4 regions of the Streptomyces sp. NPDC006235 genome follow, and region 1 is predicted to be linked to each of the others. Evidence: riboswitches for the same ligand, from Rfam matches in the RefSeq annotation. Region 1 holds a riboswitch; each other region holds the start of a gene.
What was found. A riboswitch is a leader RNA that binds a small molecule or an ion and turns the genes downstream of it on or off. The one in region 1 is predicted to bind cyclic di-AMP.

Region 1 (4,285 bases):
GAACGGGCCATGGGCCCCACCCCCCTCGTCGTCAGGATCGTCGTCAGGTACGGCGCAGCCGGGCCGCGCCCTTCAAGGTCCGCGCGGCCAGCGCCGCGAGTCGTGGCCTGTCGCGGACGAAGCCGTGCGCGCGGCGCGCCGGTTCGCGGCTCAGCCAGTGCAGTGCCGCGCCCGCCCCCGGTCGCGTCACCGCACCCTCGTACACGGGCAGTTCACCCGTCTTCAGCGCGTCCTTGTACTCGGCCGCGCCCCGCCCCAGGTCGAGCATGCCGATGCCCTCGGCAGCCGCCGCCTCGGCCATGCGCAGGTGCAGCACCAGACCCGGCGAGTACTTCGCGAACTCCGGGTCGTAGGCCGGGAACCAGCAGGCCAGGACCGATGCCGAGCGCAGTCCGAAGTGCGCGGCCAGCGGCCGCCGACCGGCGTAGAGCACGGACAGCGTGCCGCTGCACTCGGGCGCCCGGGTCTCGGCCAGCCGCCCCACGAGCCGGGTGATCCACTCCCGGGCGAACCGGTCCCGGCGGCCCGTCCTGCGGTACTGCGCCGACTTCCACTCCATGAGCGTGCGCAGCGCGGCCGGCTCGCGTTCGTCGAAGACGAACCGCAGCTCGCCGACCTGCCGGCCCAGCCTGCGCTCCTTGGCCAGGGTGGTCTTCAGGAACTTCGGCGACTGGGCGCGCAGCACCGACTCGTACGTCTCGTAGCCCTTCTCCACGCCGATGACGTAGGTGGCGTGCTCCTCGGCCGCGTACCGGACGAACAACCGCTGCTCGGCCTCCAGGTTGTCGAAGGCGAAGCTCGACAACGAGCAGGCCCGCAGCAGTTCGCCCGTGTCCAGGCGAAGGCCGGGCCGCAGGATCGCGCCCTGCGCGTCCGAGACGCCCAGCCCGATCGCCCGTCCTTGCCCCAACGGGCCCCGTTCGTGGGGCAGGAAGCCGGCCGGCTCCAGCCCCTCGTACACCACCGCGACCCGCGCCTGCGGCTTCACCAGGCCGACGGCTTCGGTGAACTCCGGTTCCATGAAGGGGTTGCGCGGTGTCTCCGACGCCGCGCGCAGCGCGCGCCAGCGCTCCTTCTCCCCCTCGCCGAGCTCCCCGGGCACACCCACACGAACACGCCCACTGCTCAACCCGACCCCCCGATCAAGTCCCCCCTGGACACTTGGAAGGTACCGCCCGAGACGGCCCCGACGGTAGGTAGCGGACCATCTTGTTGCCAACTGGCGCAGAGGCCTTCAACCGGGCAATCGGCGTGCGCCGTGCGATGAAACGAAGGGGCGCGTTGTCCGTATTCTCTGATCATGGCCGCACCCCTCGCATATTCACTCATCGCCACCGACCTGGACGGGACGCTGCTGCGCGGCGACGACACCCTGTCCGACCGGTCCCTCGCCGCGCTCACGCGGGTGGTGGACGCCGGTGCCCGGCACCTCGTGGTGACGGGCCGGCCGGCGCCGAGAGTGCGGCCGCTCCTGGACGACCTGGGCTGTACGGGGCTCGCGGTGTGCGGACAGGGCGCGCAGGTGTACGACGCCGGCGCGGACCGGCTGCTGTGGTCGATCACCCTGGACCGGGAACTGGCGGAGACCGCCCTCGGCAAGATCGAGGCCGAGGTGGGGCAGGTGTACGCCGCGGTCGACCAGGACGGGGTCGACGGCCTCACGCTCATCGAGCCGGGCTACCTGATGCCGCACCCGACCCTTCCGGCGGTGCGGGTCGACCGGCGCGACGACCTGTGGGGCGAGCCCATCAGCAAGGTGCTGCTGCGCCATCCCCACCTGTCGGACGACGAGTTGGCGGCGACGGCCCGCTCGGTGGTCGGTTCACTGGCGACGGTGACGATGTCGGGACCCGGCACGGTCGAGCTCCAGCCGTGCGGCATCACCAAGGCCACCGGCCTGGCGCTGGCCGCCGAGCACCTGGGGCTGCGGCCGGCGGACACCCTCGCCTTCGGCGACATGCCCAACGACATCCCGATGTTCGACTGGGCCGCCCACGGCGTCGCCATGGCCAACGCCCACCCCGAGCTCAAGGCCGTGGCCGACGAGGTCACCCTGTCGAACGAGGACGACGGCATCGCCGTCGTCCTCGAACGACTGCTGGGCGGGACGGATCAGTACGGGCCGTTGACGTTGTCGATCGAGCCGTAGCGGTCGGCCGCGTAGTTGCAGGCCGCGGTGATGTTGGCGACCGGGTCGTACGGGTCCCACGACGTGCCGTCCACGTGGTAGGCCTGGAAGGTCGGGTCGATGGTCTGGAGCAGACCCTTGGACGGCGTGCCCTTGGCGGCGTTCGAGTCCCAGTTGTTGATCGCCTGGGGGTTGCCGGACGACTCGCGCATGACGTTGCGGTAGATGCCGTCGTACGAACCCGGGATCCCCTTCTGCGCCATGATGTCCAGCGCCTCGCGGATCCAGCCGTCCAGGTTGTTCGCGTAGGTCTTCGCGGAGGCCTGGGTGGCCTGGGCGACGCCACCGGCGGGCTTCGCGGCCGGCTTGGCGGGGGCGGAGGACTTGGTCGCCGTCTTCTTCCCGGCGTCCGCCTTGGCCGTCTTCACCGTGAGCTTCAGACCCGGGTGGATCAGCTGCGGGTTGTCGCCGACCGCGGCGCGGTTGTCCTTGTAGAGCTGCTTCCAGCCGCCCGACACGTCGTACTTGTCCGCGATGCGGGCGAGCGAGTCGCCCTTGGTGACGGTGTACGTGAGGGACTTGGCGGGCTGGGCCGCCTGTGGCACGGACTGCGAGACGGTGGGTGCGCTCTGGGCCGGCTGGGCGGCGCTGGCCTGCGTCGCGCCGATCAGCGGCAGGGCGAGGGCCGCTCCGCCGGTGCCGGCGGCCAAGACACGACGGGTGAACTGACTGGTTCTGGGGCGACGGTGCTTGCCTCGGGGCATGGCGATGTTCCTCTCCGGCGCCTGCGAGGTGAGCTGTCGGGTTCGGGCCGGGAGGTGCCCGGCCGCCTACGGCGCTGTGTGCCGTACGCGGCTTCACCCCGAGCCGTTCCGCTGCGCGGACCGGCGACTTACCTGGGTCCCCCGCTCCTGCCCTGCGTGAGTGAGTGGGTTCGTGTGGGGTGTCCGGGCGGTGGCAGGATTCGGCGATCCGCCGGACAGGCCCGGAACGTATGCGAGAGCACATGTCGGGAACAAGCACCGGAGTCACATATCGAGCGGTTGACCTTGGTCAGGGGTGTATGGGGCACTTGATCCTTTGCTGAAGCCAAGGCTCAACTTGCGTGCGGCGGAAGGAGGTACGGGCCGGTGCCGGAGGGGGATGTCACAGGGGATAACGTGATTCAACTCACTGATCACGAGTCCGTGGGGCGATTTGCGCTTAGGGGAATTCGCTTATCCAATGCCGCAAATCGTGCATAGCTCGCTATCGACTGGTAAGTCGATAAATGTCTGTTCTTATGAGCTGATCGAAAACATTGCGGTCGTGATCGGATACCACCCGGCCTGTAACCCTGGGCGCTGGCGGTGATCGAAACGTGACCGGATACGCTGACTCGAGTGATGGCAGCGACCTATCGACAAACCGCGTAATCACCGGCAGACACCAGCAGACACACCGGCAGACACCAGCAGACAGGAGACCCCTCGTGACCGACGTCGGGCCGTTCGGGCTGAGCGTGCGGGACCAGGCTCTGGAAGCCGATGTCCAGGCCGGGATGGCGGCTGTCGAGGAAGGCTTGCTCGAGGCCACCAAGAGTGAGGTGCCCTTCATCACGGAGGCCGCCCAGCACCTGGTCCGGGCCGGTGGCAAGCGGTTCCGCCCGCTGCTCGTGATGCTCGCCGCCCAGTTCGGCGACCGGTACGCGCCCGGGATCGTGCCGTCGGCCGTCGTCGTGGAGCTGACCCACCTCGCCACGCTCTACCACGACGACGTGATGGACGAGGCCACCGTGCGGCGCGGGGTGGCGAGCGCGAACGCCCGCTGGGGCAACTCCGTCGCGGTCCTCACCGGAGACTTCCTCTTCGCCCGCGCCTCGCACATCCTGGCCGACCTCGGCCCGGAGGCGGTGCGGGTGCAGGCCGAGGCGTTCGAGCGGCTGGTGACCGGGCAGATCCTGGAGACGGCCGGACCGCAGGACGGCCGCGACCCCGTCGAGCACTACCTGGACGTGCTGGGCGGCAAGACCGGCTCTCTGGTGGCGGTGTCGTGCAGGTTCGGCGCGATGATGTCCGGCGCCGACGACACGGTCGTGGACGTGCTGACCCAGTACGGCGAACGGCTCGGCGTCGCCTTCCAGCTCGCGGACGACGTCCTGGACATCGCCTCCGACTC
Region 2 (4,285 bases), on a different contig from region 1:
CCCGCGGAACCTGGTCCGCCACGATCTGGTCGAGGAGTTTCCCGCGCACGGCGAGGTTGGTGTATTGGAAGTCGCCTTCGGGCCGGCGGTCGGCGAGCAGGACGGCGAACCGGTCGGCCCAGCCGACGAACGCCCCGTCGGGGCCGGGATCACCGACGCCCTCGGTGAAGCTGTCCCCCACCGCCACGTACGACCCGATCACTGCTCTGCTGTCACTCTTCGAATCGTCTGCCACAGCAGCACATGATTCACCTTCGAATGTGACTTACGCGACCGTAGGAAAGGGTTGACGGGCGGTGAGATAAGCCACTCCCCAAGTGTTCACCAACTCCGGAATAGGACACCCGTCAGCGATGTTGGGGGGTCAGTCGCCACACCCGGAATCCCGTGATCCGGAAGTGGCTCCACACGGTCCGGAAGCCGAAGTGCCCACTCGTGTACGGCTTCGGATCGCGGTAGTCGAAGACGAGCCTCCCGTTGTTCCACCACCGCACCGTCGAACCGTCGGAGACGATCCGCACCCGGTTCGGCTCGCCCGGCACCAGCAGCGGCTCGGTGTAGTCGTAGATCAAAGGCCGGACACCGGGCTCCCCGACGTACCGCCGCAGCCGGGTCGTGGTGTTGTAGTTGGCACCGTAACCGGCGTAGTACGTCGTCAGGTGGTCGTACTCCTCCAGCGCCCCACCGCGCGGCGTGGCGAAGAGGTCGCCCGGGGAGCGGACGTCGGTCGCGTTCCAGAAGTTGTTGAGGTCCGAGACGCGGTCGTTGGCCCCGCCCTCGGAGACGGGCGTGGCGGTGTACTCGAGGACATACGGCCCGTCGAGCCGCTGCCTGAACCATACGGTCGCCCCGCTCGGCACGTCGATCTCCAGAACGCCGCGAGAGGCGGTCACGGTGCCACCGTCCTGGAGTTCGGTCGCCCACTGGGCGAGACCGTGACGGAAGTCGTCCCGGGCGATGAGGCGGCGGTGCCGGGGTGCGGCATGCGCGGCGCCCGCCGGGACGAGGGCCGCCACGGCGGCTCCGGCGGCCAGGGTGGCGAACGCTCTGCGAGTGGTCGGCACGGGACACATCTCCTTGGGGGATCCGCCTGGAAGGCTCTAGAAAGCGCTTGCGCTCCGGACGGGATCACTGTGTCCCAACTGCCGCTCGCTGTCGATCCCTTGGGGCGACCGGAAGGTGCGCGCACACACCGAAGGCCGGACCCGGGGATCGGGGTCCGGCCTTCGGTCGCGTGTCAGGCAGGTGGTGACGCGGTCGGTCAGCCGACGGAGACGCCGTGCGAGCGCAGGAAGGCGACCGGGTCCACGTCCGAGCCGTAGTCCGGCGTGGTGCGGATCTCGAAGTGCAGGTGCGGTCCGGTCACGTTGCCGGTGGCACCGGACAGGCCGATCTCCTGCCCGGCACTCACGGTCTGGCCGGCCGAGACGGAGAGCGAGGACAGGTGGGCATACTGCGCGTAGCTGCCGTCGTTCAGCCTGATGACGACCTGGTTGCCGTACGCGCCGCCCCAGCCGGCGGAGACGACCGCGCCCGCGCTGACGGCCTTGAGCGAGGTGCCGGTCGGGACGACGAAGTCGACACCGGTGTGGTAGCCGCTGGACCACATGCTGCCGGACATGTGGTACGGGGTGCCGACGGTGGCGCCCTCCACCGGGAGGGTGTAGCCGCTGGACGTCGCGGCGGCGGGCTTGGCGGCGGCCGGCTTCGCGGGCGACTCGGCGGCGGACGACTTCGACGCCGAGGACTTCGAGGGCCTGGGAGCCGAGGGCTTCGACGGGGCCGGGGACTCGCTCGCCGCCGCCTTCTTGCCGATCGCCAGCTTCAGCCCCGGGTGGATCAGCGACGGGTCGTCGCCGACGGCGTCACGGTTGTCCGAGTAGAGCTTCTTCCAGCCGCCGTCGACGTTCTGCTCGTCGGCGATCTTCGCGAGATAGTCACCGGCCCGCACGGTGTACGAGCGGGCGCCCGTGGCCTTTTCGGTGGCTTTCTTCTCGGCTGCCGGCGCGGACTGGACGGCCTTTTCCGGAGCCGACTGCGGGGTGGCGGCGTGGGCGCCGGCGGCCCCCATGAGCGGAAGGGCGAGAGCGGCCCCACCGGTTCCGGCGACGGCGATGGAGCGGGTGAAACGCTGGGACTTCGGGCGGCGATGCTTACCCTTCGCGGGCATGGCGAATTCCTCTCCGTCGCCTGCGAGGTGAGCTGTCGGGTTCGGACTGGAGATGCCCGGCCACGCCGAGGCGCGGCTTAACCCCAAGCCGTTCCGGGAACCGGAACAGGCGTCTTACCTGTGGGTCCCCCGCTCCTGCCGTACGTCGGGTCAGTGTGTGCGGGCTCCGGGCGGCGGCAGGATTAGGCGTCCGTCCGGATTGGTGGGGAACGTAAGCGACCAGGACGCAAAGGGACAAGCTCGCGGTTGCCCGTGACGGCATTTTTCTTGACGCGCCGACATTTTTTCCGTCACGGAGCGTGGATTACCGATCTCCAGCTTCCCGCAATACCCCTGAACAACGCCGGAATTACGTGCACATGGCAACAACACATCGTCACGAATATGACGATGCTCACGCACCCCGGCCTCATCTCCTTTACAGCCGGGGCACGTTATACCTAAACAGCTGAAGCGCTCCCTATTCGGACAGAAAGACTACATACGCCTAAGCCGGACGACAGTCGCATCCAGATCCCCGCGCAGACCGACCCGCAGCCCGTGATGGAGCAGTACGACTCCCCGGTGAACTTCGCCCGTTTCGAGGCATTCGTACGATGCTGCCGGGTCGAGACCCCGCAGCCGGAGCGCCGGAACGGGCTCGCCGTAGCGCTGCGCCTGGAGCCAGGCGAGGACGACGATCTCGTCGCCGAGGACGTACTGCACGGCGCTCAGGCCCCCCTCCGGCGGGCGCAGCCGGTACAGGTCGCCGCGCTGCACCACGGGCCGGATCTCTTTGTAGAGCTCCACCCACTCCCGCGCTTCGGCGAGTTCCTCCTCCGTCCACTTCGTGAGGTCGCCGCCGACCCCGAGCACCCCGGCCATGGCGCTGACGAACCGGAACCGCAGGGAGCTGGCCCGGTGGTTGAGCATGGCGTTCGGGCTGTCGGTGACCCAGGCGGCCATGACCCGGGCCGGGTGGATCTGGCTGAAGCCTTGCTGGATGGCGAGCCGGTCGAGCGGGTCGGTGTTGTCCGAGGTCCACACCTGGTCCGTGCGGCCGAGCACACCGAGGTCGATCCGGCCGCCGCCGCCCGAGCAGGACTCGAAGGCCACCCCGGGGTGGGCGGCCCGCAACCGGTCCAGCAGGGCGTACAGGGCGTGCACGTGGTCGACCCACAGCCGCTGCGGGTAGGGGTCGTCCGGCCACCCGGCGTCGGTGAAGCAGCGGTTGAAGTCCCACTTGACGTAGTCGATCGGCGCGCTGGAGAGGAGTCCGTCGAGCTGCCCCCAGAGGTACTCCTGGACGTCCTCGCGGGCGAGGTTCAGTACGAGCTGATTGCGGAACTCTGTCCGCTTTCGTCCCGGTTGGTACTGCACCCAGTCCGGGTGCGCGCGGTACAGCTCGCTGTCCGGGTTGACCATCTCCGGCTCGACCCAGATCCCGAACCGCATGCCGAGGCCGTGCACGTGCTCGGCGAGCGGCTTCAGTCCGCCCGGGAAGCGGTCGGGGTTGGGGGTCCAGTCGCCGAGCCCGGCCCGGTCGCTGGTGCGCGTCCCGAACCAGCCGTCGTCGACCACGAACAGCTCGACACCCATGGCGGCGGCCCGCTCTGCGAGCGCCCGCTGCTGTTCTTCGGAGATGTCGAACTCGGTGGCCTCCCAGGAGTTGAACAGCACCGGCCGGTCCTGGTCCGCGTCCGGGACCACGTACGTCCGCTGGTAGGCGTGCCAGGCGCGGCTGGCCCCGCCGTGGCCGCCGTCGCTCCAGAGCCCGGCGAAGACGGGGGTCGTGTACGACTCCCCCGTGCCCAGCATCAGCAGGCCCGATTCGTCGTACCCGGCCCCGCCGGTGATCTGCACGCGCGCGTCCGGGAGCTGTGCCACGGCGATCCGCCAAGACCCGGACCAGCCCAGGGCGCATCCGTAGACCTCGCCGTGCTCCTCGGTCGCGTCGGTGTCGAGCGCGACCCATGGCAGGTGCTGGTGACCGGTGTGGCCGCGGCGGCTGCCGATGACCTTCTCGCCGTGGGTGAGGCCGGAGCGCTCCAGCCGGGACTCGGCACCCCAGCGGCCGTGCAGCTGGGACAGCCGCCAGGAGTCGCGGTCGGGCAGGGTCCAGGTGGCGGAGTCGGC
Region 3 (4,285 bases), on a different contig from region 1:
TCGGAGGCGTCGGCCTTGTCGACCCCGTCCCAGACGTTCGAGTACCAGGGACGGTCGGCCGCCCCGAGGTCGGCGTGCGACTGCCTCGCCGCGTGCGGGTCGACGACGATGAATCCCGTCTCCCCCGGCATGACGTAGTGCAACCGCTTCCGGATCTGCTGCTCCGCGTACGCGTCGTCCTGCCAGCGCGCCTTCTGGTCGCGCAGCCGTTCGACGCGCTGCCGGGCCTGCTGCTGTTCGCGCTGGAGGTCGTCGATCTCGGCGCGCTGCGAGACGTACTCCCGCATCGGGTAGGCCAGGGCCACGATCAGCGAGCACATCACCAGGGCGAGCAGCGCGGCCCGGCCGGTCAGCCGGGAGCGGCGGGCCTGGCGCTTGGTCTGGGAACGGTAGACCCGGGCCGCGGTCTGCTCGCCGAGCAGCCGGATCCTGGTCGCGGTGGAGAACCGGTCCCGGTCCTTCACGGCCATGTCTGTCCGCCTCCCGCTCCACCGTCATACGCGCGTACGTCCCCGGACACGGTACGGGACCGCGTACGGGGACGTACGTACGACGCTGCGTCTTGTGGCCGGGTCAGCCCTTGAAGCGCGGGAACGCGCTGCGGCCGGCGTACACCGCCGCGTCGTCGAGGATCTCCTCGATGCGCAGCAGCTGGTTGTACTTGGCGACGCGCTCGGAGCGGGCCGGGGCGCCGGTCTTGATCTGGCCGCAGTTGGTGGCGACGGCCAGGTCGGCGATGGTGACGTCCTCGGTCTCGCCGGAGCGGTGGGACATCATGCACTTGAAGCCGTTGCGCTGGGCCAGCTCGACGGCGTCCAGGGTCTCGGTCAGAGAGCCGATCTGGTTGACCTTGACCAGGAGCGCGTTGGCGGCGCCCTCCTCGATGCCGCGGGCGAGGCGCTCGGGGTTGGTGACGAACAGGTCGTCGCCGACGAGCTGGACCTTGTCACCGAGCTTGGCGGTGATGGTCTTCCAGCCCTCCCAGTCGTCCTCGAACAGCGGGTCCTCGATGGAGACGAGCGGGTACGCGTCGACGAGCTCCGCGTAGTACTCGGTCATCTCGGCCGCCGAGCGCTCCTTGCCCTCGAAGGTGTAGACGCCGTCCTTGTAGAACTCGGACGCGGCCACGTCGAGGGCCAGGGCGATCTGCTCGCCGGGGGTGTAGCCGGCCTCGTTGATCGCCTCGAGGATGAGGTCGAGGGCCTCGCGGTTGGAGCCGAGGTTCGGGGCGAAGCCGCCCTCGTCGCCGAGGCCGGTGGCCAGGCCCTTGCTCTTCAGAACCTTCTTCAGCGTGTGGTAGACCTCGGCGCCCCAGCGCAGGGCCTCGGAGAAGGACTCCGCGCCGATCGGGGCGATCATGAACTCCTGGATGTCCACGTTGGAGTCGGCGTGCGAGCCGCCGTTCAGGATGTTCATCATCGGCACCGGCAGCAGGTGCGCGTTCGGACCGCCCAGGTAGCGGAACAGCGGCAGGTCGCTGGCCTCGGAGGCTGCGTGGGCGACGGCGAGGGAGACGCCGAGGATGGCGTTGGCGCCGAGGGAGCCCTTGTTGTCGGTGGCGTCCAGGTCGAACATGGCCTGGTCGATCAGGCGCTGCTCGGTGGCGTCGTAGCCGACGAGCTCCGGGCCGATCTGCTCGATGACCGCGAGGACGGCCTTCTCCACACCCTTGCCGAGGTAGCGGTTCGAGTCGCCGTCACGCAGCTCGATGGCCTCGAAGGCGCCCGTGGAGGCGCCGGACGGGACGGCGGCACGACCGGTGCTGCCGTCGTCGAGGCCGACCTCGACCTCGACCGTGGGGTTGCCTCGGGAGTCCAGGATTTCCCGGGCTACGACGACGTCGATGGACGGCACGAGCATCTCCTTCTTCATGTGACGCGGGTACGCGGGCCGCGGGGGCCCGGCGAGGCGCGGGCCGCGGTGGCTCGCGACATGAGCCTAACCGGCTCCGGGCGATCGGCCACCGGGTCGCCCACCCCATGGACAGAACCGAGAGTAAATTGTTTCCGAACGGAACAAAGCCGGATCGCAAAGACCGGCAGAAAAAGACCGGCAGAAAAAACCCCGCCCCGGCGCGCACGGGGGGTGACGCGCCGGGGCGGGGAGCCCGTGGGGGACGGGGGTGGGCCGCTGCTTACTTCAGGTGCAGCTGCTGGCCCGGGTAGATCAGGTTGGCGTCCGTGATGATGTCCTTGTTCAGGTCGAACAGCTTCTCCCAGCCGCCCTCGACCTTCTGCTCGGTCGCGATGGAGCTGAGGGTGTCACCCTTGACGACCTTGTACTCGCCGTCGCCCTTCTTGACCTTCTTGCCGGTCGGGGTGGTGACGGTCTTCTGGGTCTTCTGGGTCTGGGCCGGGCGCTCGTCGGAGCGGGAGGCCGGCTGCTGCTCGGTCTGGCGGGTCTCGGTGGAGCCGCTGCTCTGCTCGGAGCCGCCGCTGTAGCCGGCGCTCGACAGGCCCTTGCCGCAGACCGGCCAGGCACCCTTGCCCTGGCTCGCGAGAACCTTCTCGGCGATCTCGATCTGCTGGGACTTGGTGGCCTGGTCGGCGGTGGAGGCGTACTTGGTGCCGCCGTAGCCGGACCAGGTGGAGGCGGAGAACTGCAGACCGCCGTAGTAGCCGTTGCCGGTGTTGATGGACCAGTTGCCGCCGGACTCGCACTGGGCGACGGCGTCCCACTCGGAGGCGGTGGCGGCGGAGGCGTTGCCGGCCGCCATCAGCGGGGCGGCGACGGCGGCACCGGTGACACCGGCGATGGCGATGACCCGAGAGGCCTTGGACGGACGGCGGTGCGTGCCCTTGCCGGAAAACAGCATGGAGAGATCCCCTCACCGACGCCTGCGAGGTGAGCTGTCGGGTTCGGGCCGGTTGAGTTGCCCGGCCGCGTCCCTCCCGGGACGCGGCTTCACCCCAAGCCCTTCCGGCACAACCGGCCGGTAGGGCACTTACCTTGGGTCCCCCGCTCCTGCCTACGGCGCTTGACGCGACGACTGTTCCCGTGCGGCCGCTGGCAGGATTCGGCGTTGCGGCAGCCGGGGCTCGCGGTGACGAGCGGTCATGACCGTAGACATGAGATCCGCGGAATTTCAAAGACGATCAGGGCTTCTGAGATCTATCTCTCACCGCACCGATAAAGGACATTAGCCACGAACGGGGACGTGAACTCGCACGGTTTCGGGGTGACTTCCGCCCCCGTTTCCGTACTGCCCCACCGGCTACCGCTCGTCCGCTTCGACCCCTACCGTGAGCTTCTGACCGGGGCGGATGAGGTTCGGGTCGGTGCCGACAGCCGTCTCGTTCCCGACGTAGAGCGCGTGCCATCCGCCGCTGAGGTCAAGAGAGTTCGCGATGGACCAGAGGCTGTCGCCGGGGCGGACGGTATAGGAGCCGTCCGCCACCTCCCGGGCGGCCTCGCCGTCGCGCGAGGCGTGCCGTCCGGCGGACCCGGACGGACGGCCGTCCTCGGCCTTGGCGTCCTCGTCGGCGCTGGGGCCGCGGTGGCGGCCGGAAGTGGTGTCGGTCGGGGCGGAAGAGCGGTCGTCATGCGGCGACTTGCCGGGCTCGCCACTCTCGGGAGTGGGTGACGGGGAGCTGCCGGGCTCCTGCTCCTGCGACTGATCCCGGGGCTGGTCCTGGGACTGCTCCCGGGACGGATCCTGCGACTGGTCCTGCGTCGAGGAATCGGAAGAATCAGGTGACTTGTCGGAGTTGGTGGTTTCGTCCGACTCGGAGGAGTCGAGCAGTCCGGGCGAGTCCGTCGGAGCGGACGAGTCGGACGCGCCCGAGCCCTTGTCCTGTTCGAGGCCGGAGAGCAGACCGCAGGTGCGCCAGGCGCCGACCCCCTGGTCGGCGAGGATTCTCTCGGCCACGGCTATCTGCTGGGAGCGGCTGGCCAGGTCGGCGCTCGGGGCGTAGTCGAGGCCGCCGTGGTTCTCCCAGTCCTCCTGGGACAACTGGAGGCCGCCGAAGTATCCGTTGCCGCTGTTCTGGCTCCAGGCGCCGCCGGTCTCGCAGTCCGCGACCCGGTCCCAGGTCGTGCCGTCGGCCGCGCTGGCACCGGAGGCTCCGAGGAGCGGGATCGCGATGGCGGAGCCGGTGACCCCGGCCGCGACGAGGAGAGCCGGAGCCTGGCGGGGGCGACGGTGCCGACCGTTCCCGGAGAGCATACGGAGACCTTTCGCGAGACAGCAGTGACCGGCGCGGCGCAGGGTTTCCCGGGCCGCGCTGATGATGGGTGAACGTATCGGCAGACGATCACTTGTCACAAGTTCATGCCGCGCAGATCA
Region 4 (4,285 bases), on a different contig from region 1:
CGTCTTCCTCGGGGCGCCGGTGGACGAGACCTCGGCGAACGACGTGATGGCCCAGTTCATGTACCTCGAGCACCAGGCCCCCGACCGCGACATCTCGCTCTACATCAACTCCCCCGGCGGCACCTTCCACGCCATGGCGGCCCTCTACGACACGATGCAGTACGTCGCCTGCGACGTGGAGACGGTCTGCCTGGGGCAGGCCGGCGCCGCCGCCTCGGTGCTGCTGGCGGCGGGCACGCCCGGCAAGCGATCCGTGTTGCCGGACGCGCGTCTGGTGATCCATCAGCCCGCGCTGCCCGAGCCGGTCCGCGGGCAGGCCGGCGATCTGGCGATCCAGGCCGAGGAGTTGCTGCGGATCCGGACCCGCATGGAAGAGATGCTCGCACTGCACACGGGCCGCACCCGGGAGCAGGTGAGCGCGGACATCGAGCGCGACAAGGTCCTCACTGCCCAGGAGGCGGTGGAGTACGGCCTGGTGGACCGGATCGTCCCCCACCGCAACGCCACCCTGGCCCCGCCGACGGGAGAGTGAGCCGCCGGTGCTCCCGCCCGAACTGCCGCCGCTGCCCGCACTGACCCGCGCCGAGGCGGAGTTGATCGACCGTTACCTGGAGGTCGTCGACCTGCTCGGCCGGATCAACCCCGCCCTGCCCGGCGACACCTACCGCGGACTGCGCGCCGCCCAGGCCCTGGTCGGCAAGGCGACCGCACTGCGTGACGCATTGACCCTGATGCACCAGCGGGGTGAGACGGAACTGCACTCCGGCACCCTCGGCCGGGCACTGCGGGTGCTGGACGGCGAGCGGCGCACGGCACGCGTCACCCTGCCCCCGGAGTCCGTCAGTTGACGCGGATGCGCCGGCCCGGACGCCCGCCCGCTCGGCGGAGCGTCCGGGCCTGAGTCCAAACGGACCGAATGACGTACCCCTGTTCGGAGTAGACGGGAGTCCTGTTTTTGGGCCCTCACAGTTGCGCAACGCGCGTAGCCGAGGGGCGGAATGGGACATTCCATTGCTGGTCCGGCGGTCCATGACCCCGTGGACGGTGGCTCGAACACAGGCGTGTCCACCCGAACGGGTGAGTGGTGAGTAACAACACAAATCCCCGGTTCGGTTGGGATTTCCGGACATGCATGAGCCAAGATCCGTGTCTGACGACAAGCCCCCGCCACAGCGGCGGGGCGGTCCGGGCGGACGCCGAGTCCTGCCGCCGCCTGGATGACCGGTCGACAGAAGTGCATCGGCAGGAGTGGAGGACCCAAGCACGACGGGTCGCCGGGACGGTCACGCCATGACCGGACCCGAGTAGCCCTTGGGGTGAAGCCGCGTCAGCGGCCGGGCAACTTCGCCAGCCCGAATCCGACAGGTCATCCTTCACAGGCGGCTGACGAAGGGTTGCGCATGACTGCGCTCAATCGTGTCCCGTCGCTGATGGTCCGGGCCGGTACGGCCTCGGCCCTCACCATCGCCGCCGTGGGCGGCTCGATCGTGGCCCCCGGCTTCTCGTCCGAAGCAGCGGCAGCCACACCGGCGACCAAGGCACTCCAGATCGCGGCCTCGAAGAAGGGTTCGCCCTACAAGTACGGGGCCACCGGTCCGCACAGGTTCGACTGCTCCGGGCTCACGCTGTATTCGTTCAAGAAGGCCGGCAAGAAGCTCCCCCGCACGGCCGCCCAGCAGTACAACAAGACGCGCCACATCTCCGCCAAGAACCGCAAGGCCGGAGACCTGGTGTTCTTCCACTCGGGCAGCAACGTGTACCACGTGGGTATCTACGCGGGTAAGAACAAGCTCTGGCACTCCCCCAAGAGCGGGGACGTGGTGCGGCTGCAGAAGATCTGGACCAAGAGCGTCTGGTACGGGCGCGTGAAGTGATCCGCCCGGCCTGCGGCGGCGCCCCTGCCGCGCCGCCGCACGCCGGAGCGTGACACGGCCTCAAGTGGTTACCCGTCCCCCATGGCCGAGCACCGTCCCTGCACCGCACGCGGCGAGACCCCGCTGCAACGCGCCGACCGGAACTTCGTCGAGCTGCTCCAGGAGCTCCGGGTCACCCAGACGGGCGTACAGATCCTGTTCGCGTTCCTGTTGTCGCTCGCGTTCACCTCGCGCTTCACGTCCCTCGACACGGTCCAGCGCGTCACCTACGTCATCACGCTGCTCCTCGCGGTCCTGGCCGCGGCGCTGTTCACCGCGCCGGCCGCGCTGCACCGCTCGCTCTTCCAGCAGGGCGCCAAGCCGCGCATCGTGCAGGTCTCCTCGCGACTGGCCACCACCGGCCTGGTCGTGCTGGTGTTCGCCTTCAGCGGTTCCGTGCTGTTGGTGGTGGATGTGACGACCAGTCGGGCCGGTGGCATCGCCGCGGGCGCGGCGACGTTCCTGGTCTGCGTCGGCCTGTGGGGGCTGCTCCCCCGGCTGGTGCGGCGGGCGGGGCTGCGCGAGGAGACACGCGGCGGCCCCGAGCGACCTGAAGCCACCGTCGAGGAGCCCGCGCCCCAGGGGGCCGTCCGGATCCCCGCGCCGCTGCGCGGCACCATCAGGCAGCCCTCAGTGGTTCGAGAAGGAGCAGCACACCGAGAAGCGTCAGCGCGGCGCCGGTGACCCCCTCGACGGCCCGCGCGGCACGCGGCTCCCGCAGCCACCGGCCGAGCCGGTCCACCAGCAGTGCCACGGCCGGGAACCACAGCAGCGCCAGGACCACCACGATCAGCGCCAGCAACAGCGTCCGGGGCAGCGCGGGACTGCCCGCGGGCACGAACTGCGGCAGCAGGCTGAGGAAGGTGATCGGCGCCTTCGGGTTGAGGGCGTTCGTGACGAAGCCCTGTCGCAGGGGACGCGCGGCGGACGAAACGGTCTCGACAGCCACGGCAGGCGGCCGCCGCAGCGACCACAGCGTCCGCAGTCCCAGGTACAGGACATAGCCGCCGCCCACCAGCTGGAGCGCGCGGAACAGCGCGGGCACGGCGGCCAGGACCGCGGCGACCCCCGCCACGGCCAGCGCGGTGTGCAGCAGCAGCCCGCCGGCGACACCGAGGGCGCAGGCGATGCCGGCCCGGCGGGAGACCAGGGCGTTGCGCACGACGACGGTGAAGTCGGCGCCCGGCATGGCGACCATGCCGGCGGCCACCCCGGTGAAGGCGATGAGTTGTCCGTCCATACGGCCAGACTGCCGGGTCGAAGCCTTCAGCAGGTATTTTGAATGTCCTGGGTGAGCCTTAAGCATCGCTTTGGTCTGCGGAGGTCAGCGGCATGTACGACCCGACCCGGCTCGCGGCGCTCGTCGCCGTCGCGGAGGCCGGGTCCATCACCCGGGCCGCCGAGCGCCTCGGCTACACCCCGCCCGCGCTCTCCCAGCAACTGGCGAAGCTGGAGCGGGAGGCGGGCTCGGCGCTGCTGGTCCGGCATCACCGCGGGGCGCGGCTGACGGCTGCGGGCGAGCTGCTGGTGGCACGGGCCCGGCGGGTGCTCGACGAGCTGGAGCAGGCCCGTCACGAACTGGCCCGGCTGGCCGGTCTGTCGGGCGGCGTCCTCAGGCTCGGCACGTTCCAGACGGCGGGCATCCATCTGCTGCCGCCGGTGCTCAGCGCGTTCCGCCGGGCTCATCCGGATGTGGAGCTGTCCGTCGCCGACTACGAACCACCGGCCGGTGTCACGGCCGTGGCCGCCGGTGAGATCGACCTGGCGCTGACCCACACCTACCAGCCCGCCGACGCCCTGACGTTTCCGGCCTCCGTCCGCTCGGAGCCGGTGCTGGTCGAGGAACTCGTTCTGGTGACCGCCCCGGGTCATGCCCTCGCCGACGGCACGGCCAGGCTTCCCCTGACGGAACTGGCGGGTCAGCCGCTGATCAGCATGGCGCCGGAGCATCCGTCCCGGCAGGGTGTGGAGGCGGCGCTGGCCAGGGCCGGGGCCAGCCCGTCGGTCCTGGTCTCGACACCCGGGTATGCGCTGGTGTGCGCGCTGGTCAGCGCGGGGCTCGGGGTGGGCGTCGTACCGGAGATGGTGGCGCGGACGTCGGTCACGCCGGTCGGGGTGCGCCCGCTCGGGGCGGGCGAGCTGCGCCGTACGATCTCCGTCGCCTATCGGGGCGAGGAGGCGGCGCCTGCCGTGGAGGCCTTCCGGGCCTTGTTGCGCGGGGCGTTCGGCCGCGCGCGGCACACGTCACAGACGCGGTGAGGTCACGGCTCCTGCTTCCTCGCCGTCGGCACGGGCTGGGCCGGGACGGTCCACGGGAGTTCGATCGAGATGGTCTTGCCGCCCTCGCGGGTGGGGCGGATCCGGAGCCTGCC

Region 2: linked by a shared signal. The riboswitch ahead of ABZ192_RS03010 (LysM peptidoglycan-binding domain-containing M23 family metallopeptidase) and the one ahead of ABZ192_RS16590 (transglycosylase SLT domain-containing protein) in region 1 are both predicted to bind cyclic di-AMP.
Region 3: linked by a shared signal. The riboswitch ahead of ABZ192_RS30280 (transglycosylase family protein) and the one ahead of ABZ192_RS16590 (transglycosylase SLT domain-containing protein) in region 1 are both predicted to bind cyclic di-AMP.
Region 4: linked by a shared signal. The riboswitch ahead of ABZ192_RS08575 (C40 family peptidase) and the one ahead of ABZ192_RS16590 (transglycosylase SLT domain-containing protein) in region 1 are both predicted to bind cyclic di-AMP.

The regions. Positions count from the first base shown of each region.
Region 1 covers NZ_JBEXSR010000012.1:12,981-17,265, reverse strand. The annotation lists gene ABZ192_RS16605 (glycosyltransferase) at 1-11, opposite strand, end outside; gene ABZ192_RS16600 (GNAT family N-acetyltransferase) at 44-1,108, opposite strand; gene ABZ192_RS16595 (HAD family hydrolase) at 1,301-2,149, shown strand; gene ABZ192_RS16590 (transglycosylase SLT domain-containing protein) at 2,113-2,892, opposite strand; cyclic di-AMP (ydaO/yuaA leader) riboswitch at 2,896-3,069, opposite strand; gene ABZ192_RS16585 (polyprenyl synthetase family protein) at 3,600-4,285, shown strand, end outside.
Region 2 covers NZ_JBEXSR010000002.1:181,113-185,397, reverse strand. The annotation lists gene ABZ192_RS03020 (SGNH/GDSL hydrolase family protein) at 1-202, opposite strand, end outside; gene ABZ192_RS03015 (DUF6250 domain-containing protein) at 348-1,064, opposite strand; gene ABZ192_RS03010 (LysM peptidoglycan-binding domain-containing M23 family metallopeptidase) at 1,262-2,170, opposite strand; cyclic di-AMP (ydaO/yuaA leader) riboswitch at 2,175-2,336, opposite strand; gene ABZ192_RS03005 (alpha-galactosidase) at 2,648-4,285, opposite strand, start outside.
Region 3 covers NZ_JBEXSR010000032.1:99,691-103,975, forward strand. The annotation lists gene ABZ192_RS30270 (septum formation initiator family protein) at 1-470, opposite strand, end outside; gene eno (phosphopyruvate hydratase) at 574-1,854, opposite strand; gene ABZ192_RS30280 (transglycosylase family protein) at 2,135-2,815, opposite strand; cyclic di-AMP (ydaO/yuaA leader) riboswitch at 2,820-2,986, opposite strand; gene ABZ192_RS30285 (transglycosylase family protein) at 3,215-4,165, opposite strand.
Region 4 covers NZ_JBEXSR010000005.1:215,426-219,710, forward strand. The annotation lists gene ABZ192_RS08565 (ATP-dependent Clp protease proteolytic subunit) at 1-532, shown strand, start outside; gene ABZ192_RS08570 (hypothetical protein) at 540-848, shown strand; cyclic di-AMP (ydaO/yuaA leader) riboswitch at 1,195-1,397, shown strand; gene ABZ192_RS08575 (C40 family peptidase) at 1,401-1,874, shown strand; gene ABZ192_RS08580 (DUF6328 family protein) at 1,956-2,597, shown strand; gene ABZ192_RS08585 (LysE family translocator) at 2,533-3,153, opposite strand; gene ABZ192_RS08590 (LysR family transcriptional regulator) at 3,246-4,172, shown strand; gene ABZ192_RS08595 (ATP-binding protein) at 4,175-4,285, opposite strand, start outside.